DNA from 4 places in the Bacteroides zhangwenhongii genome. Region 1 is predicted to be linked to each of the others. Evidence: riboswitches for the same ligand, from Rfam matches in the RefSeq annotation. Region 1 holds a riboswitch; each other region holds the start of a gene.
The links. Region 1 has a riboswitch for cobalamin ahead of GD630_RS20530 (TonB-dependent receptor). Riboswitches for the same ligand answer to the same signal wherever they lie in the genome.
Positions count from the first base shown of each region.

Region 2: another riboswitch for cobalamin. It lies ahead of GD630_RS20060 (anaerobic ribonucleoside triphosphate reductase); the one in region 1 lies ahead of GD630_RS20530 (TonB-dependent receptor).
Region 3: another riboswitch for cobalamin. It lies ahead of GD630_RS09205 (TonB-dependent receptor plug domain-containing protein); the one in region 1 lies ahead of GD630_RS20530 (TonB-dependent receptor).
Region 4: another riboswitch for cobalamin. It lies ahead of accC (acetyl-CoA carboxylase biotin carboxylase subunit); the one in region 1 lies ahead of GD630_RS20530 (TonB-dependent receptor).

Region 1 covers NZ_CP059856.1:5,194,187-5,200,374, reverse strand. The annotation lists gene GD630_RS20540 (PL29 family lyase N-terminal domain-containing protein) at 1-389, opposite strand, end outside; gene GD630_RS20535 (DUF5074 domain-containing protein) at 429-1,586, opposite strand; gene GD630_RS20530 (TonB-dependent receptor) at 1,583-3,646, opposite strand; cobalamin riboswitch at 3,784-4,001, opposite strand; gene GD630_RS20525 (ABC transporter ATP-binding protein) at 4,096-4,851, opposite strand; gene GD630_RS20520 (FecCD family ABC transporter permease) at 4,848-5,864, opposite strand; gene GD630_RS20515 (ABC transporter substrate-binding protein) at 5,927-6,188, opposite strand, start outside.
Region 2 covers NZ_CP059856.1:5,080,373-5,086,560, reverse strand. The annotation lists gene nrdG (anaerobic ribonucleoside-triphosphate reductase activating protein) at 1-145, opposite strand, end outside; gene GD630_RS20060 (anaerobic ribonucleoside triphosphate reductase) at 327-2,720, opposite strand; cobalamin riboswitch at 2,750-2,939, opposite strand; gene trhA (PAQR family membrane homeostasis protein TrhA) at 3,319-3,969, opposite strand; gene GD630_RS20050 (diaminopimelate dehydrogenase) at 3,990-4,889, opposite strand; gene ruvA (Holliday junction branch migration protein RuvA) at 5,077-5,682, shown strand; gene GD630_RS20040 (DUF3843 family protein) at 5,685-6,188, shown strand, end outside.
Region 3 covers NZ_CP059856.1:2,263,285-2,269,472, reverse strand. The annotation lists gene GD630_RS09210 (YncE family protein) at 1-871, opposite strand, end outside; gene GD630_RS09205 (TonB-dependent receptor plug domain-containing protein) at 874-2,913, opposite strand; cobalamin riboswitch at 3,085-3,288, opposite strand; gene GD630_RS09200 (ATP-binding protein) at 3,375-5,156, opposite strand; gene GD630_RS09195 (response regulator transcription factor) at 5,169-5,855, opposite strand; gene GD630_RS09190 (hypothetical protein) at 6,093-6,188, shown strand, end outside.
Region 4 covers NZ_CP059856.1:5,011,246-5,017,433, forward strand. The annotation lists gene GD630_RS19825 (pyridoxamine 5'-phosphate oxidase family protein) at 1-482, opposite strand, end outside; cobalamin riboswitch at 618-821, shown strand; gene accC (acetyl-CoA carboxylase biotin carboxylase subunit) at 954-2,465, shown strand; gene GD630_RS19835 (acetyl-CoA carboxylase biotin carboxyl carrier protein subunit) at 2,489-2,998, shown strand; gene GD630_RS19840 (acyl-CoA carboxylase subunit beta) at 3,002-4,537, shown strand; gene GD630_RS19845 (N-acetylmuramoyl-L-alanine amidase family protein) at 5,113-6,111, opposite strand.

The DNA.
Region 1 (6,188 bases):
ACTTTTAATTTGTTGTCTGCATCCGGAAGCCAGTCTGTAACCCCATTAGTGGTAATTGTCCAGTAATATGTTCCGTCTTCATCTGCTTTTATTCCAATGACAGGAGCATCTGTGCCATTTGTTCCATTCTTTATGGACACTTTGCTACCATCATTGAAAGTCAATGTATAACCTTCAGAGGTTTGTTCTGTATTTGTAATTACTTTCCCTTGATTTAGCGCGTCTACCAGATTCTGTAAAATAGTAATGTCAGAGTTCATTCCCTTGACGGTCGTTTCCAGTGTTTCTACTCGTCCGTCGAGATCATTGACTTTATCCCAAAGATCATCATCATTGTAACAACTGCATACTGTAATGACAGTGAGCAGTAAAAATAGAACTTTCTTCATTGTTTTTGTTTTTTTAGTTATTAATGGTTATGAATTTAATTATTCAATCTCTTTTAGTTTTTTGTATGTAAAAGCAATATGAGCAGGAATATCTCCGGTTGTGACTGACCATTTCTTTTTTCCATCCCGGGAGAAACAATATAATGTGCCGGGAGTCACATAGTCTTTGGCATCGGTGACGAAGAATTCACCTGTTTCCGGATTGATTGCTATTCCATAAGGTATCTTGATAGATTTTTCCGTACCATCTGTAATAAAATTGCGGGTATCAGTTTTCTTTGTTTTTGTATTATAAATAGCGTAAGAGACTGTCCAACTGTTGGTGTAATAACTCCATTCTGTACTGTATACATACAGTGAATCTCTGCAAATAGCCATTTCTGTATTGGGAAGAAGCGGTAATTCTTCGATCACTTTATCGGTATTGGAATCTATTACAAATGTTTCGGAGTAAGTGTCATAATAATCTCCCCGGGATGAGACATAAATATTTCCGTATTGGTCTAATTCCATTCTATGCAAATTGATTCCCACATCAATGGTTTTGATAACTTTGAATGTGTTCAAGTCGATGACGGATACCGTGCGGTCATAATTAGGTACGCGATACCCGCCGGAGTTGGCTACATAGAGTTTGTTGCCCACAATCACCATTTCTTCCGGCTGGTAGCCGACCACACAGGTATCCTTGACAGTCAGTGTGGTAGTGTCAACACGTGCTACATACCCCAGTCTGGCGTTGGGATCTATTTTGACAGGGCCTGCATACGAACTGACGTATGCATATTTATCTTTAAAGACGATATAACGGCAATTAGGTATGGAAATTTGCGTGATGTGTTTTGCTGTTTCTACATTCATCACTTCTACGAAATGAGAACAGTTGATGATGGCATATAACTTATTTCCATAGATTTGGATATCATTTCCCACATCCCCCAATTCTTGTACGACTCCCGGGTTCCGTTCCGCATAGATATTCTTATGATAGATACCGGTTTCGTAATCAAAGTAATCAAGGGTAGCCTTGTTGCTTCCCATATTTCCTTCATTGAGTAGAAAGAAACCTTTGACAGAGGTACCGCTTACTCCGGGGGTAACTTGGTTGGGAGTTGACGGAATAATGCGTTCATCTTCGCGACAAGAAGTCGACAGAAGAACAAAACAGATAATGATGGATAGAACAGATATTCTCATAACATGACGTTTAATTTGATTTTAAAACTTGTACCGGGCATAGGATAGCATTGCACTACTTCATATTGCTGATTGAAGATATTATTAATTTCTGCCGTTACACGTATTCCCGTTTTCCCCCATTGAAAAGTTTTGGATAGGGAAAAATCGTGAGTATACCAAGGCTGTGCGTAGTTCTCCGGGATATTGGCGACTGCTTCATAACGTTCACCTGTATAAATGAAACTATAGTTACAGGACCATGTTTGGTAACTTCCATTGAGGATGATGGAACCTCCATGCCAAGGTATATAAGGAATCTGGCCTCCATACCATTCACTGGTAGGATCGGTAAAATCCTGTGCCTTTTGATAGGTGTAGTTGAAGAGAGTGCTAAGTTCCACCTTTCCGAAGCCCCATTCTCCTCGTATGGCTGCGTCTAATCCCCGAATTTCCACATGTCCGAGATTAATCATAGTCCAACGGAACTGGTTGGAGGTAGGCATGGCAATGATTTTATCATCTACTTCATTATAGTAACCATCTATTTGTAAGTCCAGGCTTTTCAGCCAATGGTTATTCCAGGTGTGAGAGAAAGTGATACCCACATCGTATTGGGTGGTATATTCTGGTTTTAAGTCCTTATTGCCTATAAAAGTATAATACAAATCATTGAGAGTCGGCATACGAAAGACTTTCTTATAAAAGGCTCGTACATTCAGAGGGAGCTTGGTCAATGGTTGCCAGGTGGCTATGACAGACGGAGTGTATTTGTTTTTGGTGCCTGCATTGGCTCCTTTGGTACGTGTATTGTCGTCGACATGAGTATATAACAGGCTCGCCTGCAACATGAGGCGGTTGAAGTCAAAGGACGTGGCAGCAGAAGTCAGGATTGTATTACGGGTTGGATAGACAAAATCTATGAGATCGGCCCGTAATGTATTCCATTGAAAATCGTTGGATAATGACATACTCCACCAGGGATAGATGGTGAATAAATGGGCGGCCGAAGCATAGATTTCTTGCTGTCGGTAGTGATTGTCTACATACATGGTGGTGACATCCAGTCTGGGATCGGATAAATAGTGGAGATAGTCATAAGCATATTTTCCGTTGGCTAGCAGACTGTACCAAGGCTTAAAATAGTTTTGAAAAGATCCTTGCACAAACAGATTGGTATCCCATTGCCGGTCCTGATGGCGAAACTTACCCGGTTCTTCTCTTACCGCAGCTCCGGGGTATCCCCGTTCCGAGTTGTATAGGTATGCTTTGGCTTTCCATTCTCCTTTGGGGACTTTTCCGAAGAATGCATTCTCCAAACGTAACATTCTTACGTCTCCATTTTGACGAACAGCTGTTGTGTCGTAACCATCTTTCTTGGCGTATGTGAATTTATATCGTCCTGATGTATACATATACTCCGTACTGATGGAACTGCTTATTCGTTCGTTGAAACGGTGTTCCCAAAGTAGTGACGGATTGATGGTGGAGAATGAACCGCCTTTCACCCCGATGTTCAGATTGTTTTTCTTTTCCCCTTTGAATATGGGCTTTCGTGTCTGCATATATATGGCACTTGCGGAACTATAATCTTTGGCAGGTTGGAAGATGGCACTTTTTTGACCATTATACAGTGAAATGACTTCCATATTATCTAATGAAAACCGGCCTAGATCGACGACTCCATTTTGCGCATTTCCTAATTCAATACCATCATAAAATACTCCGACATGATGACTGCCCATACTTCGTATATTGACGGTTTTTAGTCCTCCAATACCTCCGTAATCTTTTATCTGTACTCCGGAAAAGTAGCGCAAAGCATCAGCAACGGAGTAAACATTGAGCTTCTCCAGTTCTTTGCCGGACAGAATCTGTACAGGAGACATCTTTTTTTGTATCCGGTTGCTGTAGATAGTAACTTCTTTGAGTTTGAGAAGTGTATCAGACAGAGAAGTCTGATGCCGAACTCTGGACTGGGAAATGGCCGGTAATGTGGTAAATAGAGATAGAATCAAACATAATATCCACCGTAAATGGATACAATGCTTATTGTATGAATGGACTTGAATAGAAAGCATGTCTTTTATTTTATAGGTATAAAAAATCCGTTTGTTCAGATCTGAATTCAATCTACACAAACGGACATATAGCTATTATACCAAATAAAAGATAATTGCTTATTTTCTATTTGACTACTACCCGAAATCCCGCAGGTGTAAATCAGAGCATCAAGGCAGGTCTTCTGACTCATCCCATTTTGCAACGCCTTCCCAGATAAACTATCCAGTGACTTTCGTGTTGCAATTTTGCTCTCTGATTACAAGGAGCGGAGATTTACAGCAGCAGGTTCTGTTGCCGGTTTACACGGCATTCCCTTTTAATTCCTTAACAGTGTATATACTGTAACAAGAAACCTTAACGCCACAAAGTTAGAGAATTTATTAATAACTTTATCTTGTTTGGCTAAAAAATCAGCTTACGAGAATCATATTTTATTATTTATATTTTTATCCTAGTGATAAAATGTTTATTTTATACGTACCCTCATCTTTTGTGCGTCGAATGTCACCGACTCGTTTCGGAACAGTCTTTCGATATGTCCGCTCGCTACCATTTCCGGAGTAGGCAGTGTATACATATGCGGGTTGTCTATCAGCATGATAGAGTCGCAGAGTGACAGCGCTATGTCGAGGTCGTGTGTGGAAAATAGGATACATTTGTCCTCTTCCTGTGCCAGTCTCTTCAGGAGCAGGCAGAGTTCGTAACGGTTAGGCAAGTCGAGAAAGGCGGTGGGTTCGTCGAGCAGGATGACAGGGGTGTCCTGGGCTAACGCCCGGGCAATCATGATTCGTTGACATTCGCCGTCGGACATCTTATCCATGGTTTTTTCCGCATAAGCGGACATACCGACCAGCTGTATGGCAGTATCTACCCGCATTTCGTCTTCCGGTCGTAGTTGTCCGATCCAGTTTGTATAAGGGGCGCGCCCCATAGACACTACATCTTTACAGCGAAGATTGGCGATGCGTACTTTGTCTGTCGTTACAAAGCTGATGCTACGGGCTAGTTTTTCCGGTTTCAACGAGGCTATTTTCTTGCCTTGTAGGATGATTTCTCCCGACTGTGGCTTTTCCAGTCCCATCATGGCACGGAGCAATGTACTCTTTCCTGCCCCGTTGCGTCCCAGCAGGGCGATGAGTTGTCCGCCCGTCATCCGGGCATTTACCATCTCTAACAGCGTACGCTGTCCATACCCTAATGTCAGTTCTTTAAGCTCTATCATTTGAATCTACGCAAGTTTTTAGCGATTACCCATAAAATAACCGGAACACCCAGCAGGGCAGTGATGCAGTTCACCGGGAGCAGGAAGCTCTTGGCGATAATGTCACAGAGAAGCATACTGATAAGTCCCGTCAACATGGTGCCGGGAACAAGTATCCGGTGGTCGGCATTGTTGAACAGCAACCGGGTGACGTGTGGCACAGCCAGCCCGATGAAACCTACCGGACCGCAGAAAGCAGTGACCGTTCCTGTCAGCAATGCGGTAGAAACGAAAATGAAGGTGCGTGAACGCTTGATGTTCATTCCCATTGTCCGCGCGTAGTTCTCACCGAGCAGCAATAGGTTCAGTGACTTGATGCAAGCTACGGAGATCAGCAGACCTATGCACAACATCGGAATCATGACTCCCAGTTGGGTGGCAGTGATATGGCTGAGCGAGCCCATCGACCAAAGCGTGAACATTTTCAGTTGTTCGGCAGAACTCAGATATTGCAGAATCTGGATAATGGCACCTGCCACGTATCCTATCATAACCCCCATAATCAGCACGCCGAGAATATTTTTCACTTTCCGGCTGATGACGGCTACTCCCAATAGGATGACAGTCGTTCCTATCCATCCCGAACCGACGATACCCATTGATTGGAGAAGCGGGAAGTTCGTCCATCCGAGCAACGGAGTGCCTAGTATAAACAGAGCCACTCCCAGTCCTGCGCCCGAACTGACTCCCAGCAGATAAGGGTCTGCCAGCGGATTCTGAAAAACTGTCTGCATCTGCAGGCCGCTGACGGAAAGCGCCACGCCTATCAGTCCCGCCACTACTACCCGTATGAACCGGATGGAAAGTAGGATATTGCGCGTCGTTTCGTCATATTCGCCGCCGGTGAGCACCGCCCATACTTTCAAGATAGGGATGTACGTATCTCCTGTTGCCATGTCTATCAATAATAATAGTACGGCAACGATACCTAATGCAATAAATAAAAGGGCGGTATGTTTATGAGGTTGCTTCATCTGGAATTGCGAGTACGTTTGGCAAATAAAGATTCGATCATTCTTCTAGGCATAGGTTCGTTTCATTCCAGATGCCTGTAATAATAGAGTGAATCCGGTACCAGTTCTGGATGGAAGATATGAATCAGGTCGCGTAGAACCATGTCAGGGTGTACCACTGCCGATTCCCAGTAATCATTACCGCCCGTCGGGGTCAGCCGCAAATTATTATTATAAACCGTCCGTTCACGTACAGCTTTCGCATCTGCGAATTTCGGATTGACGGTTTTCAACTCATCCAGACTCGTTGCCGAACCTACATTAATCCAATAATCCGCTTTTTGT
Region 2 (6,188 bases), 110 kb from region 1:
AGCTTTCCGGATTGTGGCAGCCGGGACAGTGATGAGAACATCCGGCAAGGTAAATAGAATACCGGATCCCCTCACCATCTACTATCGTCTCCGGATAGACCGTTAATAAGTTGAGAGTGGAGAGTTGAGAGTTGAGAGTTTTCATAATTGGTTGAGATAAAGTAATTTAAATAAAAAAAAGTGGGAGATAAGAGTTAAAAGCTAAGGGTTAAGAGCTAAGAACTTGTAGAAGTTGAGAATTAAGAGTTAAGAGTTGAGAGTTAAGAATTAAGAGTTAAAACATCATCTCCCTTCACTCTCAACTCTCCCCTCTCAACTCTCCCCTTCTACAAGTTCTTTACCCGGTCCTTTTCTTCTGCTCGTTTGGCAGAGTTCCACGAGCTTAAATCACCGGTCAGATAGCCTGTGATGCGACGCATACGGAGGATGCTTTCGCTTTGGCAAACCGGGCATTTATCAAAAATCACCCCTTTGTAACCGCAGTTGTGGCACGTATCCACCGGATGATTGATCGAGCCGTAGCCGATTCCCTCGTCGTGCATCACTTTCACGATTTTGGCGATGGCGCGTACATTTTTCTGTGCTTCGCCGTCCAGTTCTACATACGTGATATGCCCACCGCGTGTGATGGCGTGGAAAGGAGCTTCGCACTTGATTTTCTCTACAATGCTAATCTGCTCTTTTACATCCACGTGGAAAGAGTTGACATAATAATCCCGATCCGTCACTCCGGGAATCTTCCCGTACTTCCGTCTGTCCATTTTGGTGAAACGTCCGGAGAGTCCTTCAGCGGGAGTAGCCAGAACAGAGTAATTCAAGTTGTATTTCGCTTTGTATTCGTCTACTACCTTATTCATTTCCATCACCGCTTCGTACAACGTGTCCCATGCCTTCCGGCTATGTCCGTGACCCTCTCCGTAGAGTGCCATCATCGCGTTGTGTCCGCCGATGAATCCGATTCCCAACGTTCCGCTGCGCAATACGTCGCCCACCTGCTCGTTCGGGTTCAAGTCCGCACCGCCTTTCCATACATTATTCCCCATCATGAAAGGGAACTGGCGTGCAAGAGCTGTACGTTGGTACTGATAACGTTCGTAAAGCTGGTCTGCCACCAAAGCAGCCATAGAGTGCACGGATTCAATGAAAATCTCCTTCGCCTTCTGTTCTATGGCAGCCGTGTTGCGTTCGTCCTCTATCAGATTCTCCGCCTTGATGCGGGCTTCGATGGCGAGTCTCGGCATATTGAGCGTGGTGAAAGACAGATTGCCTCGTCCCAATGATGACTTTTCTCCTACCACGTTTTCAAACACACGGGTGCGGCAACCCATCGTTGCCAACTCGTAGATGTACCGTTTCGGATCATCCGCTTTCCATTTCTCGTTCGTGTTGAAAGGCGTGTCGAGGAACATGAAGTTCGGGAACAACGCTTTTGCGGTTGTCTGGCAGGCTTTCAGCAGCAGATCGAAGTTGGGAGCTTCGTAACGGTCGTTCATGGCCTCTTCTATGTTTTCCGCTTTCATAGCCTTTTCAAAATCCTTTTCCGAGTAAGACACCCCGTCCTTCACCTTGAAAATCTGAATGGGGAAGACGGGCACTTCGCCTCGTGTGCCCAGTCCCTCGATTGTGGCTTTCAGTAACTCTTCAATTACCATGCGGCCTTCGGCGGAAGTGTCCGTACCGTAGTTTATCGAGCTGAATACCACCTGGTTACCTCCGCGAGAGTGCATCGTGTTCAGGTTGTGGATAAATCCCTCCATCGCCTGATGCGTGTCCTTGCGAGTCTGCTGATAAGCCTTTTCCACAATTCTTGCGAGGTGTTCCTTGTCTATGATGATCTGCAAGGCTATCAGAGCGATGCGTAATGTCTCACGTTCGGTTTCGGTGGACTTGATGGAGGGAAGATACTCCTCGATCAACGTGCGGATAGCCTTTTCGTCCGCCTGGCTTCCGTTTTCCATCGCCACGTAGAAGTTGATGAACGAAGCCAGATGTTTGCGGAACGACTTCGCTACTCCTTTCGCCATGAAGAAATCGAAGGCGGGGATTGCCTGTCCTCCGTGTTGCTCGTTCTGGTTGGTTTGGAAAATGATGGTTGCCAGCGTGGCGTAGCTCTGAATGCTCTGTGGCGTGCGGATACTTCCGTTCTTGGTACGGAATCCGCGTTCAAAGAGGTCGTCCATGTCATACTGGATGCAGGTCGTCGTCTTTGTCGGATAGTAATCCAAGTCGTGGATGTGGATGTCGCCCAATTGGTGTGCTTCCGCAAAACGTTTCGGCAACAGGTATTTATAGGTATAATCTTTGGTCACTTCGGAGGCGAAAGTCATCATTTGCCCGGCAGGCGTGTGGCTGCTCATGTTGGCGTTGCTCAGATTGACATCGTTCTTGTCGATGGCGACGATACCGTCCATCACGTGCTTCATCTGGGTTTTCTTGTCCCGTTCCGTGTTCCGCCATTCGCGATAGATAATGTACTTCTTCGCTACTTCAGGGCGCACCTTCATCAATGCTTTTTCCACCAAGTCCTGAATCTCCTCTACGGTAATGGTAGGGGTGGCAAATTGGCTGATTACGTTCATCGTGATGTCAGCCACCAACTGCTGTTCATCCTGGATACCGGTTGCATTGAATGCCTTACTGATCGCATTCTTGATCTTACTGATAGAGAAATCTTCTCTTTTACCATCACGTTTGATGATACAAATTTCCGCGTAGTTCATAACTTTAACTCCCGAAAGTGATTAATAATAAGTTGATTCTGATTCCGGCAGGTCTTCTGACTTATCCCTCCCCCGCAACACCTTCCCACATCCGTTGTCGATGCAGTGGCTTACCGTGCGGATTCTTAGAGAATTACAGCAGCGGGTACTGTCGCCGATTTGCACAGCGTTCCCTCATTGACTAAACCTCTTTTTAGTTCCGAAACCGGATACAAAGATAGAAGATAATCCAATAGCTTGGTTCGCTTTTAACATTAAATTTTGGGAAACTTTTCTTTCTTGCTGATACAGAAAGTTTTCCGTTTTGGAAAACTTTTCTTTAAGTTATTCTTTAAAAGTTGTGTGAAACTCTCCGTTGTTCTTCTTGTCTATATTATGATGGGCCATTCGTTAATTTTTAGATTTAACTACGTTAAATGTTAACGAATATCTGATATCTATTAAACCGTGTTATAAATGTTCCTGCTTTGCCTCGAAAATTTGGAGATATGAGGAAAGTCCGTATCTTTGTAGTGTGTTTTTCATAGTATTAGATTTAAGGTTAATAAAGATTGGCTGTCTGGGATAGATGGCCTTTTTTTTTGTCCGTATGCGTCCTTTATAAAACCAGCCAGATCGCCACGATGTGCCCTACGCTTCCGCCGAGACAGAACAGATGGAAAGCGGCGTGCATATAAGGCTTGCGCAGCGAATAGAATACAGCTCCTGTAATGTATGAAATGCCTCCGCCTATCAGCCACCAGAAAGCGGGGGAGGCACCGGTCATTTCCAACTGATCGAGAAGAGGCTTCATTGCCACCAGTATACATGCCCCCATACCCACATAACAAACCGTTTCGAGATTGCTATGTTCTTTCAGCTTTTTGAAACTAAGGATGAAACCGGCAATGGCGGACAGCCAGACAAATGCGAAAATACCCCATCCCCAACCGCCTGCATGGCGCAAGACGAGTAGTGTGAACGGAGTATAAGTGCCTGCTATGTGCAGATAGATGGCTCCGTGGTCAAATTTACGGAGCTGTTCTTTCAGTGCTCCCGGACGACTGCCGTGATACCAGGTAGAACTGACGTAAGAAGAAAGCATTCCCGCCAGATAGACAATCACGCAGGGCACTGCCCATTGCGGATCAGCAGCAACGGAAGCTTTTCGCAGTAAGAAATATCCTGCTACGATTCCGAGAAGAATGCCTGCCCCATGGCTGAGGGTGTTCGCCCATTCTTCCCGGTTGCTATATCGTTTGTTTTTCAATGTCGCTCGACTAAACCCGACTACACCAAATGTCCGATCCACTCTTCGCGGTCGCCCGGAAGGAGGTCGATTACCGGAATTTCTACCATTGTGTAACATCCCGGTTGCTGTTTCATGGAAGCGCGCGCCACGCACACCAATACCTGTGCGGTCAGTGCGGGGTTGTTGATACGCATATTGAATTCGAACAACTGGTTCTGGGTTTTGCCGGATACGCCCTTGCGGGTCAGGTTCACGCCGTGTCCCATGTCGAGCAGGGCGTCTACGCTCGGAACGAGTTTCACGTGTGTTTCATCGTTCACAAAGTAAGGATCTGCTTTGATGGCAGCAGCTACTTCTTCGAATTTATATCCCTCTTTCAGTTCGATGTATACCATACGGCGGTGGATTCCCGTTCCGGTCGGAATAGTCATGGAAAGGGCAGCCTTCACTCCGTCAATCGCTTTCACGGCTACGGTGTGTCCCATGCTCATACCCGGACCGAAGTTCGTGTACGTGATGCCTTTCGGAGCGATCGCTTCCAGCATGGTGCGTACGATGGAGTCACTTCCCGGATCCCATCCGGCAGAGATGATCGATACGGCTTTATGCTCTTTGGCGGTAGCGTTTAGTGTACGGCGCAAGTCTACGATGCCGGTATGGATATCGAAACTGTCCACTGTATTAATGCCCATCGCCAAGTATTCTTTGGCATATTTCTCTACGCTGCGGGTCGGCGTGCAAAGAATAGCTACGTCTACCTCTCCCAGCTCTTTTATGTCCTTCACTACTGCGTAGTTTGCTAACTCTTCCGGTTTGTTCTCTGCTCCGGCACGGCGAACGACTCCGGCTATTTCGAAATCAGGTGCTGCCTGAAGCGCTTCAAGTACATAATGTCCAATGTTGCCATAACCAACGATGACAGCTCTTACTTTTTTCATTCTTTTCTTGGTTTTAATGAACAAATTTCTTTCTTTTGCCTGCAAAAGTAAACAATTTACTACTAACTTTGGTTCATCTGCTTTAATATTTTTATTTTTTTCATATTCTTCGTATCTGATGTACAAAAGAATAATCTGTGAGAATCAGTGTAATCTGTGGTGAGAAAGTTTTATCTTTGTACCCGTTATGATAGAATACATTAGAGGCGAGCTTGCCGAACTTAGTCCGGCAACCGCAGTGATCGACTGTAACGGGGTGGGCTATGCCGCCAATATATCTCTGAACACCTATTCGGCCATTCAGGGAAAGAAAACCTGTAAGTTGTATATATATGAAGCCATTCGTGAGGACGCTTATGTGCTCTACGGATTTGCCGAGAAGCAGGAGAGGGAGATTTTCCTGTTGCTGATTTCCGTGTCGGGCATTGGCGGGAATACGGCGCGTATGATCCTCTCCGCCCTTTCGCCTGCCGAGCTGGTAAACGTCATCAGTACCGAGAATGCGAACTTGTTGAAGACGGTGAAGGGAATCGGGCTGAAGACTGCGCAACGGGTGATTGTCGACCTGAAAGATAAGATAAAGACAATGGGAGCGTCCGCTGCCGGTGGAAGTGCCGTTGGCGGTATGCTGCTGCAGGCTGCCAACGCGGAAGTGCAGGAGGAAGCTGTGGCTGCATTGACGATGCTTGGCTTTGCTGCTGCGCCTTCGCAGAAGGTGGTGCTGGCTATCTTGATGGAAGAGCCGGAAGCTCCGGTGGAAAAGGTTATTAAACTGGCTTTGAAACGATTATAATGATGAGGCAATCAAAGATTTATATGCGCCCGTGGCTTGAGATTCACCACCGGACGAAGAAAACGGATACGGACGAGTGGTACATGGGGTTGGCCAATGAGCTGTTGCCGTTGGTGATGACTTTCCCTTTGTATGAAGGAAACCCGGACGTAGCGGAAGACCAGCGTCGGTTGGCTCTGACGTGCGCTCTGTATCTGGAGGACTGCGTGGCGGATGCGGGAAACTGGCGGGAGTTTATCCATTGGCATAAGAGGAGTTATGGTCGTTATCTGCCGTTCTATTCGTTGACGGAGGATTACTTGCCGGACGAGATTAACCGTGAGGATATCGCTTTTCTTCTGTGGGCGCTCAGTTCGACGAGCAGTGACAGTTTCCCGTTCAACGACGTGGAGAATCCGTTGGATGAGACGTTGCTTGAGTTGGCGGACGTACTTTACGAACGTCTGGATGCGGCTTTCGAGTCGGCTCCTATCAGTGATGAACTGGCTTCGAACTGGATGATGGAC
Region 3 (6,188 bases), 2.3 Mb from region 1:
TGTAGTTGTAATTATATAAATAAGCGATATTGCCACTGATTGCAAAATTCATGACTTTTTCGTCATAAATATGTGCTACTTCATCTGTTCTGCAGTCTATCTTTACAAAGTGGAAGTCACCATCTGCTATGTTATTTCCATGAGTAGCTACATAAACTGTTTCGTCTGGTCCTGGTATAATACATCCGGGATTGGGACCGACTGTTATTTTCTTTATTTCTGTAAAGGAAGTGATGTCGATCACGGAAACTGTATTGTCTACACCTAAACCAGCCGAATAATCTAGACCACCGGAATTGGATACATATAGTTTGTCATTTTGTATACAGATATTTTCCGGGTTTCTTCCGGCTTTTGTCAAGGCATCTATTTCTAAGGAAGTAGTGTCGATCCGTGCAACGGTACCATCGTATGAACATACGTATGCCTTGTCTTTATGAAACGTGATATGGCGTGGCTGTCGTGAACTGCCGTTTTTTGCCAGCATAGGGATTTGTTTGATAGAAACTCCTGTTTGGAAGTCTATTACTTCAATGGTGCTGGATACATTGACTACAATGTATAATTTGCCACCATATAATGCCATATCATTGGCTGTATCACCCAACCCTCGTTTGTTTAGGTCCTTGAAGTAATTTTTAGTAAGCTTTCCTTTTTTGAACGAATAACGAGCCAAAGAACTGTTATTCAAGTTAAACAATCCTTCGCTTAATATATATAGCTCTGCAGTTCCGGTTTCGGAGATATTACTGCCATCAATGTTGGAGATAGATGGCTTGTCCTCCATATCATCACAGGCAATGAATAACAGTAAGAGCATCCATAACCATGTCTGCAATATATATTTTCTATTTATGGTTATTTGTTTCATAGTTAATATTTGATACTGAACGTTGCTCTAACAGAACGTCCGGGCATTGGAAAGTTCTTGATAATCTCATAATTGTTATTGGCTATATTTAATACTTCTATATGAATAGAAGTATTAATCTTCCGTATAGTTAACTCCTTCCCCACAGAGATACTATGGTCACTATAACTCTCCATTCTATTCTCTGTGATATTTTCTCCTTGTGTATATCGTTTTCCTGAGAACAGGAATGAGTAAGATAAATTAACCCAAGACGTCTCGATACCTACCTGTCCCGAACCGGAAACACGGGGGGTATAAGCTATCTGATGTTTGTAAGTTCTCCCTTCTTCGGAAGCAGGGTCGGAGTTGGTTACGTCCAAAGCCCGTTGGTATGTATAATTCCCCGAAAAATTGATACGGAGCTTTTCACAAGGCTGGAGGGACACGTTGCCTGTGACATCAATGCCTTTGATTTCTACACTGCCGAGATTTCTCATACTCCAGACAGCAAGGTTCTTGGTAGGATAGGCAATGATTTTATCCGTTATCTTGTTGTAATACGCATCAACAGTTGCCGAGAGATAAGGCAGGAACGGGCATACATCCTTACTGTATGTCAGACCGATATTATACTGCCGTGCATTCTCCGGTTTCAGCTTGTTGTTTCCAGTTTCACCGTAGTATAAATCGTTGAAGCTTGGCAGGCGAAAGATATCTTTGTAGAAAATTCTGATACGGAATTCTTCCTTGTCGAAAGGCTTGAACGAAGCGCTGACATACGGAGAAAGTTTACGGTGATTACCTGCACTTCCCCCTTTATCGGCCTGCTCGTAGATGACGGTTGCCAAAGCGGATGCAGAGAGAGTAAGCCAATTGTTTACATATTTTCCCGCAAAAGCTGTCAGCCACGAATAGCGCGTAGGATGGGCAAAGTCATTCAGATTGGCATTCATCGTGTTGATACTTCCGTCAGAAGAAAGCGAAAAAGACAAATTATTCAATAACCTGTAAAGCACGGACCCCGAAAGGTAATACTCCTGCTGGTAATAACTGTTCTCTATTTCTCCGGTAGAACCTTTGTAATCGGGATCTAAATAACGTTGATAGCTCCAATTCCACTTGGCAGAAGTCTGGAACACCCATTGCCGGTTAAATTCTTTCTTATATTGACTTTGAATAAATGTGTTCTTGTCCCAAAGACGTTGTGAAGAATGAGTATAATAGAAAGTTGTGGCATTGGGCAATCCGCGGGAAGATTGGAAATAATAGGCTTTTAGCCTCCATTGTTCTTTGTCGGAGAAGTTTCCGTAAAGCCCGGCTTCTGCACGAAATGTCTGTACATCCGTGTTCTTTCGCTTTTCCCGTGAACTCAGATCCCCTTCTTCATTTCCGTAATATAAGGTATATGGATAATGCCCGTCCGATGACATCCATTCGCCGTTGGCAGATACAGTCCATTTCCGACTGATCCGTTGTTCCAATAACAGACTGGGATTGACCAATCCCCATGAACCGGTCTTGAAAGACGCACTTATATTCGTGTGCTTTCCGTCCTCAAATCGGGGAGTGAGTGTTTGTATATTCAGTATTCCTGCTGAAGCAAAAAAACGGGCAGGCTGGAAGATGTTGTCGCTTTGACCGTTACTCAACGACAGTTGGTCGACATTATCGAGAGAGAAGCGTCCAAGGTCGATTTGTCCCGTTTGACAGTCAGTCAGTGTGATTCCGTCGTAACCTACAGCAGTATGTTGCGCACCCAGACTTCGTATGGATATCGTTTTCAGTCCGCCGATTCCCCCGTAATCTTTCACAGTTACTCCTGCAAAATGTTTCACGGCATCGGAAACCTGCAGGGCATTCAGATTCTTTAAAGCGTCTTTGGAAAATATCTGTAATGGGGCGGTAGAGCGAATCTCACGGGTCTGATAAATATCGGAAACGGTTATTTCGGGGATGTAATAGGTACGTGCGGTATCCACCCTTTGCTGTTGTGCAAAAAGTGAAGTCGATAAAAACAGGTTGCAGCTTACTGCAAAGATTGCTAAAGTCCTCTTTTCCATTTCCTCTTTTTTAGGTTTAAAAGTGTCCGGGCGAAATCCCTTCGACCGGACACGCATAAATAAACTTTTGGCAGAGTTTATTACAACATACTTTCTCTGAATCAGAATGATGAATGAAATGATAGACGGAATTGTCCGGTTCATTAGATTCAACGCTTTTTCCTCGAAAGCAGTGAAATTGGTTGCATGGCAGGTCTTCTGACTTGTTCCTGTTGCGAGCGCCTTCCCGGAAATTCTTCTTCCAGTGGCTAAAAGTAGGTTGCTTGCAACATAATATAGAACTTACAGCAGCGGGACTGTTCAGGATTTACACCTGATTCCCTTTTAATCGCTTTCCTCGTGTGAGGTCTGCGAACCAATGCGCGACAAAGATAGGTAGTTTATTTGTTTTTTGCAAGGAGTTATGGATGTAATAACAGATATTCTTCAACAGCTTGTGCGGTAATGGCTTTTTAAGTGGTTTATCTCTCTTTTGCCAATGTAAATACAAATTCCAGTCCGCCTCCCTGATTATTTTTCGCAGAGATACTTCCCCCGTGAATGATAACCGCATTCTTTACAATGGCCAATCCCAATCCTGTCCCGCCCAATTTCCGTGACCGCCCTTTGTCTACCCGGTAGAAGCGTTCAAAGAGTCGGTTCAGATGTTCGGGTGACACACCCACACCGGTATCGGCAAAGCTGAAATAGTAGAAACCTTCATCTTCGCGGAAACAGTTTATATTGATTTGGATATTTGTTCCGGCGTATGCAATGGCATTATCCATCAGATTGCGGAATATGGAATAAATCAGCGAATAATTTCCTTTGATTTGTATGCTCTTCTTTAAGGAATTGACAACCGTGATATGCTTCTCGTCCAGTTCCAGTGCAACCTCATTGATGATGTTGCCCACCAATAAGCTGATGTCCACCCGTTCCATATCAATCATGTTGGCAGCTTCGTCCATGCGGGTTAGTACGGATATATCCCTTAGCAACCGGCTCAGTCGGTTACTTTGGGCATAGCAGCGTTCCAGAAAAACATTAATTTTCTCACGCGGGATATTCTCGTTGCTGACAATCGTCTCCAGATACCCTTGAATACTGCTGACAGGAGTTTTCAATTCGTGGGCAATGTTCTGTGTCAATTGCCGTTTCAAGTTTATCTGTTCTTCTTCCTGAGTGACATCATTGATCGAAATCTCAAAGCTGGCATCTTGAAAGATGATACATTCCACGATAAAGGTTCGTCCGTTTTTATTGATTGTGACAGACATTCTCTTTTCGTCTTTTCCTCCTGAGCGCTGTCTTTGGTTCTTGTTGATGAAGTGGATGATCTCTTTCAGTTCGCTGATAGCAAAGACTTCTTCCGTAGTTTCCAGGTTGGAGTCTGAAATCAGATTACTGTATTGGGTAAAGAGGTTGTTGACCAGAATCTCCTTTTTGTCTTTCGTAAATACTCCCAGTCCTTCATGCGAAATCTGGAGGTGAGTGATCAATTTCTCACGTTCGATGTAAAGTGCCTCTTTGGTCTCGTGCAGCCGCTTGTATATTTGTATGATATGTTGCGATATTTCCCCCAGCTCGTTATGCGGGAAAGCTGATTGCATAGCCATTTCGATAGGCTCGTTCCGGTCGGCACGCATGGCGAACTCGCGAAGCTGGTTGATGGAAGTTCCCAATTTATTCGTGAACTTATAGAAAATAATCATCAGCAACAGAGTCACAATGACCGTAAACCATAAATAATGCGGGTCGGCTTTCAGATTGTTGATGAGGCTGACATTATAAGGTAGAGCCGAACGGACAATATAGTCTTTGTAACGTGTAGCCGAATAAAAATAGGGGACACCGGTCGTCTCGGAAGTACGCCGTACGTCATATCCATTTCCCTGTTTCAGCGCCTTTTGTACTTCCGGACGGTCTAAATGGTTCTCCATCTGCCCGTTGTGGTTCGAATAACTGTCGTAAAGCACATTTCCGTCTATATCAATAAGAGTTACACGCAAATCTTCCAGAATATGGTTGTTGATATAACCGGTAATAATTGAACTGTCCGGCGATTGCCTGCTCAACTGTTCATAGAGCCGGCTGTTGTAATCCTGTAATTTTGTGTTCAGCAATTCCACCTTATATTCCCGCTCACGTTGATACTGATACGCGATAAAGCAAACGGCAAATACCAGAAACAGTGAAATGACCGAGAGAAAAAGCTTTCGGCTGAAAGAGAGGAAATGTTTTTGAGTTACAGGCAGATTCATAGGGAGTAGTTATTACGCTTCAAAACAGTATCCATATCCGAGACGAGTGACGATGCACTTGCCGTATATTCCTATCTTCTTGCGCAGGCGGGTGATATTTACGTCAATAGTACGGTCGAGTACATATACCTCGTCGCTCCATATACGTGCCAGAATATCTTCACGTGAAAATACCCGTCCTTTATTCTGTACCAACAGAAGCAATATTTCAAATTCTTTTTTAGTCAACGGCACTTCTTCTTCGTCGATACTTACCTTCTTTTTCGTGATATCAATGACGAGCGTCTGGTAAGTAAGCCGTTCGGGAACTCTTTCTGTTTCCGCTGCAGCCGTGCGTCTCAATACAGCTTTTACACGGGCAATGACCTCCCGCAGCGAAAATGGCTTCGAGATATAATCATCCGCGCCTAGATTGAAGCCGGTCACGGTGTCGTTCTCGGTATCTTTGGCTGTGATAAAGATGATAGGCACTTTTGCCGTTTTCTTGTCCTTTTTCAGCATGTTCGCCATTTTGAATCCGGAGATTTCCCCCATCATCACATCGAGAAGAATTAGCTGATAACTACAAATATCCATCTTCAAAGCCTCTTCGGCGGAGTTTGCGGTATCCACCTCGTAACCTTCATTTTCAAGATTGAATTTCAGAATCTCGCAGAGGTCTTCTTCATCGTCGACAACTAGAATACGGGTTTCATTCATAAGCTATATGTATTAATATGACAAAGTTACGTTTTTATTTTATTTGATGCAAAGATGAGGATACTTTGTTACGGTCAGATGAAACAGATATTACAATCTTGTTACATTCCTCCCAATCCTGCGGATAGAATAAAATATCGAAGTTTTTGCGGGTTATAAGAGGAAAAAACGTTTGCTATTTGTTATCTTTGTTAGCGAGAAAAGATAGAGATGTTTGATTAATAGATACTACAAACGATGATAAAAGTTGACTTGAAACGACATAGACGCGAAGTAATTGGTGCGGTTATCGTGTTGCTGCTTCTGCTTGGCGGAGTGTCCGTCTTTAAATAT
Region 4 (6,188 bases), 180 kb from region 1:
CAAACCCGTTTACATTTGCCCGACCAGTTATCAATATCCAGACGAATGATCTCCGTGCGATGGAAAGACTTCTCCGCATACTTCATTCCTACCACTTTATCTTCCGGAGAGAGTTTATCCAACAGCAGTTCAAGCGCCTTCATCCGTTCGGCTTCCGAAAGTCCAGTATGGGCTGTCCCTGTCAGTACAATACTCTCATACCCCGTCGTAAACTTGTCGGGAACAAGATGAGTGGCTCCTACCACACAAAAAGAAACTCTCTCACAAGCAGAGATACAACGCAGTTTCTCTCCTTCGGGTGCACAATGAATATAAATAGAACGAGCACCATCCCACACATAATTGACAGGAATTCCATAACCGCCGCCTCCTACTGCCTGCATCGACAATATTCCGTATTCTGCAGTTTGTAATAAACGAAGAGCTTTTTCTTCTTCCAGCAGACGATCCTGGCGCCTGACGGGTTCATTTAAATATTTCATTTTTACTATATAATTAATGACATTACAAAGATATACAATATTCTTAATCGAAGACAAATCCCCGTTTTAAAGATAAGCATTGCACAAAAATGAAACTTTCGTGCAAAAAAGGAACATCTTATTTAATATTTATTTATCTTTGCCCCCCGAAATGGTTCAGAATCCGTATCCAACGGACGACGATTAATAGGGAATCGGGTGTAAGTCCCGGACAGTCCCGCTGCTGTGAAGCTCTGTTCAATGTCTTATAATTGAACTAATTTAACGCCACTGATGTTAATCGGGAAGGCAAATAAGACAAGAGTCAGTCAGAAGACCTGCCATTTTGTGTAAGACGCTCCCCTCCTCGTGGGTTAGGAGAAAGAGCATCACTTGTTAAGCCCCAAATCAAAAAAATACTGTTTTTCGTCGGGTGGAGTATGTCCATTAGATAGGAAGACATTAATAAGTATGTACTTAATTGAAAAAAGTATGATAAAAAAAATCTTAGTAGCCAATCGCGGTGAAATTGCCGTAAGGGTGATGCGCTCCTGCCGGGAGATGGAGATAACGAGTATCGCTATCTTTTCCGAAGCAGACCGGACCGCGAAGCACGTGCTTTATGCAGACGAAGCTTATTGCGTAGGGCCGGCAGCATCCAAAGAGAGTTATCTGAATATAGAAAAAATCATCGAAGTGGCGAAAGCAGCTCATGCGGACGCCATCCATCCGGGTTACGGCTTCTTGTCCGAGAATGCTACCTTCGCCCGTCGATGTCAGGAAGAAGGAATCATCTTTATCGGACCTAATCCGGAAACAATGGAAGCCATGGGGGATAAAATTGCTGCCCGTATCAAAATGATCGAGGCGGGAGTACCCGTTGTTCCCGGCACACAAGACAATTTGAAAAGTGTGGAAGAAGCCATAGAGCTTTGCAATAAGATCGGATATCCGGTGATGCTGAAAGCTTCTATGGGCGGTGGTGGAAAAGGTATGCGCCTCATCCACAGTGCCGAAGAAGTGGAAGAAGCTTATACCACTGCCAAGAGCGAATCGTTGTCTTCCTTTGGCGACGACACGGTTTATCTGGAGAAGTTCGTTGAAGAGCCTCATCACATCGAGTTCCAGATTCTTGGTGACAAACATGGAAATGTCATTCATCTGTGCGAACGCGAATGTTCCGTGCAACGCCGTAACCAGAAAATCGTAGAGGAGACTCCTTCGGTTTTCGTCACTCCCGAACTGCGGAAAGATATGGGTGAAAAGGCGGTAGCTGCGGCTAAAGCGGTGAACTATATCGGTGCGGGTACTATCGAATTTCTTGTTGACAAACACCGCAACTATTATTTCCTTGAGATGAACACCCGTTTACAGGTGGAGCATCCGATTACGGAAGAAGTGATTGGGGTAGATTTGGTGAAAGAGCAGATTAAAGTTGCCGACGGACAGGTGCTTCAACTGAAACAAGAAAATATTCAGCAACGCGGACACGCTATTGAGTGTCGTATTTGTGCCGAAGATACAGAAATGAATTTCATGCCGAGCCCGGGCATCATCAAACAGATTACAGAGCCGAACAGTATCGGTGTACGTATCGACAGTTATGTGTACGAGGGATATGAAATTCCAATCTACTACGACCCGATGATCGGTAAACTGATTGTATGGGCTACCAACCGCGAATACGCTATCGAGCGGATGCGCCGCGTACTCCACGAATATAAGTTGACCGGTGTGAAAAACAATATCAGCTATCTGCGTGCCATCATGGACACTCCCGATTTCGTGGAAGGTCACTATGACACAGGATTCATTGCCAAGAATGGCGAACACTTGAAACAATGTATCATGCGCACCAGCGAACGTGCTGAAAACATTGCCATGATTGCCGCATACATAGACTACCTGATGAATCTCGAAGAGAACAAAGGTGATGCAACGGATAACCGTCCTATCAGTAAATGGAAGGAATTCGGGTTGCACAAAGGTGTATTAAGAATCTAAATTATAACGCAGAGAATTCGATTATGGAAATTCATATAGGAGACCGTGTGGCCGAAATAGAATTGGTCAGCAAAGAAGATAACAAAGTGGTACTCACCATTGACGGGAAGCCTTTCGAGGCTGATGTTGTGATGGCGGAAAACGGGACCTGCAACATTCTGATGGATGGCCGCAGTGCAAATGCCCAATTAATTCGACGTGAAAACGGGAAAAGCTATAAAGTAAACACTCATTATAGCAGTTTTAATGTCGAAATCGTAGACAGTCAAGCAAAATACCTGCGTATGCGCAAGAAAGGGGAAGCAGAACAAAACGACAGTATCATTTCCCCAATGCCGGGCAAAGTAGTAAAAATCCCCGTAACAGTAGGTCAGGAAATGAAAGCTGGAGATACGGTTATCGTTATCGAAGCCATGAAGATGCAGAGCAACTACAAGGTAACTTCCGACTGCCGCATCAAAGAAATACTGGTCCGGGAAGGAGATAACATCACCGGTGACCAGACATTAATAACTCTTGAAACAATCGATTAAAAAATGGAAGAAAAAAATAAAGCATACGCCACGTTTGAAGAACGTGACCGCATCGCTTCACTCGGTGGAGGCGCTGCCAAAATAGAGAAACAACACGAAAGCGGGAAGATGACTGCCCGCGAACGTATCGATATGCTGTTGGACAAAGGTACATTTGTGGAACTGGACAAACTGATGGTTCATCGTTGCACCAACTACGGCATGGACAAGAATAAAATTCCGGGAGACGGTATCGTGTCAGGTTATGGAAAGATAGACGGACGTCAGGTGTTCGTTTATGCCTATGACTTCACCGTTTACGGCGGTTCTCTATCGGCTTCCAACGCAAAAAAAATTGTAAAAGTCCAACAACTTGCCTTGAAGAACGGCGCTCCGATTATCGCCCTGAACGATTCAGGCGGCGCACGTATCCAGGAAGGCATCGAGAGCCTTTCCGGTTATGCGGACATCTTCTATCAGAACACGATGGCGAGCGGTGTGATTCCGCAGATTTCAGCTATTCTCGGTCCTTGTGCCGGAGGCGCCTGCTACTCTCCTGCCCTTACCGACTTTATATTTATGGTAAAAGAACAAAGCCATATGTTCGTGACCGGTCCCGATGTTGTGAAAACCGTCATTCATGAGGAAGTGAGCAAAGAAGAACTAGGTGGTGCTATGGCACATAGCAGTAAGAGCGGTGTTACTCATTTCATGTGCAACACGGAAGAAGAGCTACTGATGAGCATACGTGAGCTGCTTTCGTTCTTGCCTCAGAACAATATGGACGAGACCAGAAAACAGAACTGTACAGATGAAATAAATCATGAAGACACCACTTTGGATACCATTGTCCCCACAGATCCGAATGTTCCGTATGATATGAAAGATATTATCGAGCGAGTGGTAGACAACGGTTATTTCTTTGAAGTCATGCCGAACTTCGCCAAAAATATCATTATCGGTTTTGCTCGTCTGGCAGGACGTTCGGTAGGCATTGTCGCCAACCAACCCGCCTACCTTGCCGGAGTACTTGATATTGACGCCAGTGACAAAGCAAGTCGCTTCATCCGTTTCTGCGATTGTTTCAATATCCCATTGATTACCTTTGAAGATGTTCCGGGATTCCTTCCGGGATATACACAGGAAAATAACGGCATTATCCGTCACGGAGCAAAAATCGTTTATGCATTTGCGGAAGCTACCGTTCCCAAACTCACCGTCATTACCCGCAAAGCCTACGGTGGCGCTTACATCGTCATGAACTCCAAGCAGACAGGAGCCGATGTAAACTTCGCTTATCCAAGTGCCGAAATCGCAGTGATGGGAGCAGACGGTGCCATCAATATCTTGTTCCGTAAGGCTGACGAAGCAACGAAAGCTAAAGAGCTGGAAGCTTACAAAGAAAAATTCGCAACTCCTTATCAAGCTGCCGAATTGGGATATATTGACGAAATTATTTATCCGAGGCAGACTCGTAAACGTCTGATTCAGGCACTGGAGATGACAGAAAATAAGATGCAGACAAATCCGCCTAAAAAACACGGTAATATGCCCTTATAACAACTAGATAAGGTGCTGTGCAAGGCAGCACCAGCCCAACGGACTTACGGAATATCCTACTATCATATCAGGACTTTCGTAAGTCCGTTTTTTATTCCCGAAAGGTTCTTTCCGACCAATACCAAAAAACGGCACCTCGATTCACATCGCAGCACCGTCACAACACAAACACAAAATAAAACACGACAAAACTACTATGCAATCTTCCTGTTATGCCGGGGAGGCATATCTTGCTTGACTTATCTATATTCGCATACCCATAAGAAGCTTTATCAGGCGATTTGCATTATTATAACAAACAGTTATATGTTTTGTTCATGAGAAATCAAAAAAAATAAGGGAACACAACCGGACATTACTAAAAAACGGTACTCCGATTCACATCGCAGCACCGTCACAACACAAACACAAAATAAAACACGACAAAACTACTATGCAATCTTCCTGTTATGCCGGGGAGGCATATCTTGCTTGACTTATCTATATTCGCATACCCATAAGAAGCTTTATCAGGTGATTTGCATTATTAAAACAAGCAGTTATATGTTTTGTTCATAAAAAACAGACTCTTCTACTTATTTTTTCTCTTTATGATCCTTTAAAAAGCCCTCCATCAGCCATTTAGCCAATGCCTGTCGGTTGGAATTTATCACTAACCGGCGTTGATCGAAAGTATTTTGAATATTGCCCAACTCCACAAAGACAGAAACGGGAGTGGTACGGGAAAGCACATACAGATTACGACCACTCACAGTGCCGGAAAAGCCTCGGTTGGGCTGATGCTTATCATATTTCGATTCAAATGTATCTTTCATATTATTCGCCAACCGTTTGCTATGCGCTTTCTTGTTCGAATGATAGAAAAAGACATCAGTTTGCTTTCCCTTGCTTCGACTATCCACATGGATAAAGATAGCCCTGCAATAGGCATAGTTTTTACGGTCTTTCTGATATAAAGCGTTGATCTTATTGCAACGCTGCTGAAGACGTTGTACCTGATTCAATGGAATCGGATCCCCCATACAAGTTTCGCGCTTACTGTTGGACAGATACGATTCATCACGAATTCCATCCTTGGCGTCCTGAATGATAATACGCACGTCAGCACCTTCCTGCATCAGAACACGCGCCAGACGAAGAGCAATATCATATGCATATTCGTCTTCGTGAAGCTCATGCCTTCCTGCCCGTCCGATAGCTCCGGGATCGGGACCGCCATGTCCGCTGACCACATAGAAACAAGCACCGGCAAGACGATTGGAAGTAACCTTGACATTTGCCAATTCCTTACCGAACAAAGGCTCGTTAATAGTAGTTCCCAAATTTGTGTTTTTTGATTTCTCTTTGGGAGGAATAATATAACTCACCCCTACTTTAAGTACATTCTTTTTCCCCAGTTTCTTTTTATTCAGCTCTATAAAATCATCCATATATTTTTTTGGAGAACGGTTATGTCTCAATAGAAAAGCAGAGATACCCTCACCCGCCTTCGGAGTCGCTTTCTGCTGCGCCCAAAGTGCTGTTCCTGAGAAAAGAAAAGCTAAGAATAAAAGAATATAGAGTTTATTTTTCATATCTGCACAATTATCTCCTTCATGTGACTATCATTTCACTCATAAACAGGACAAAAATACAATTATTTTCCCTACTT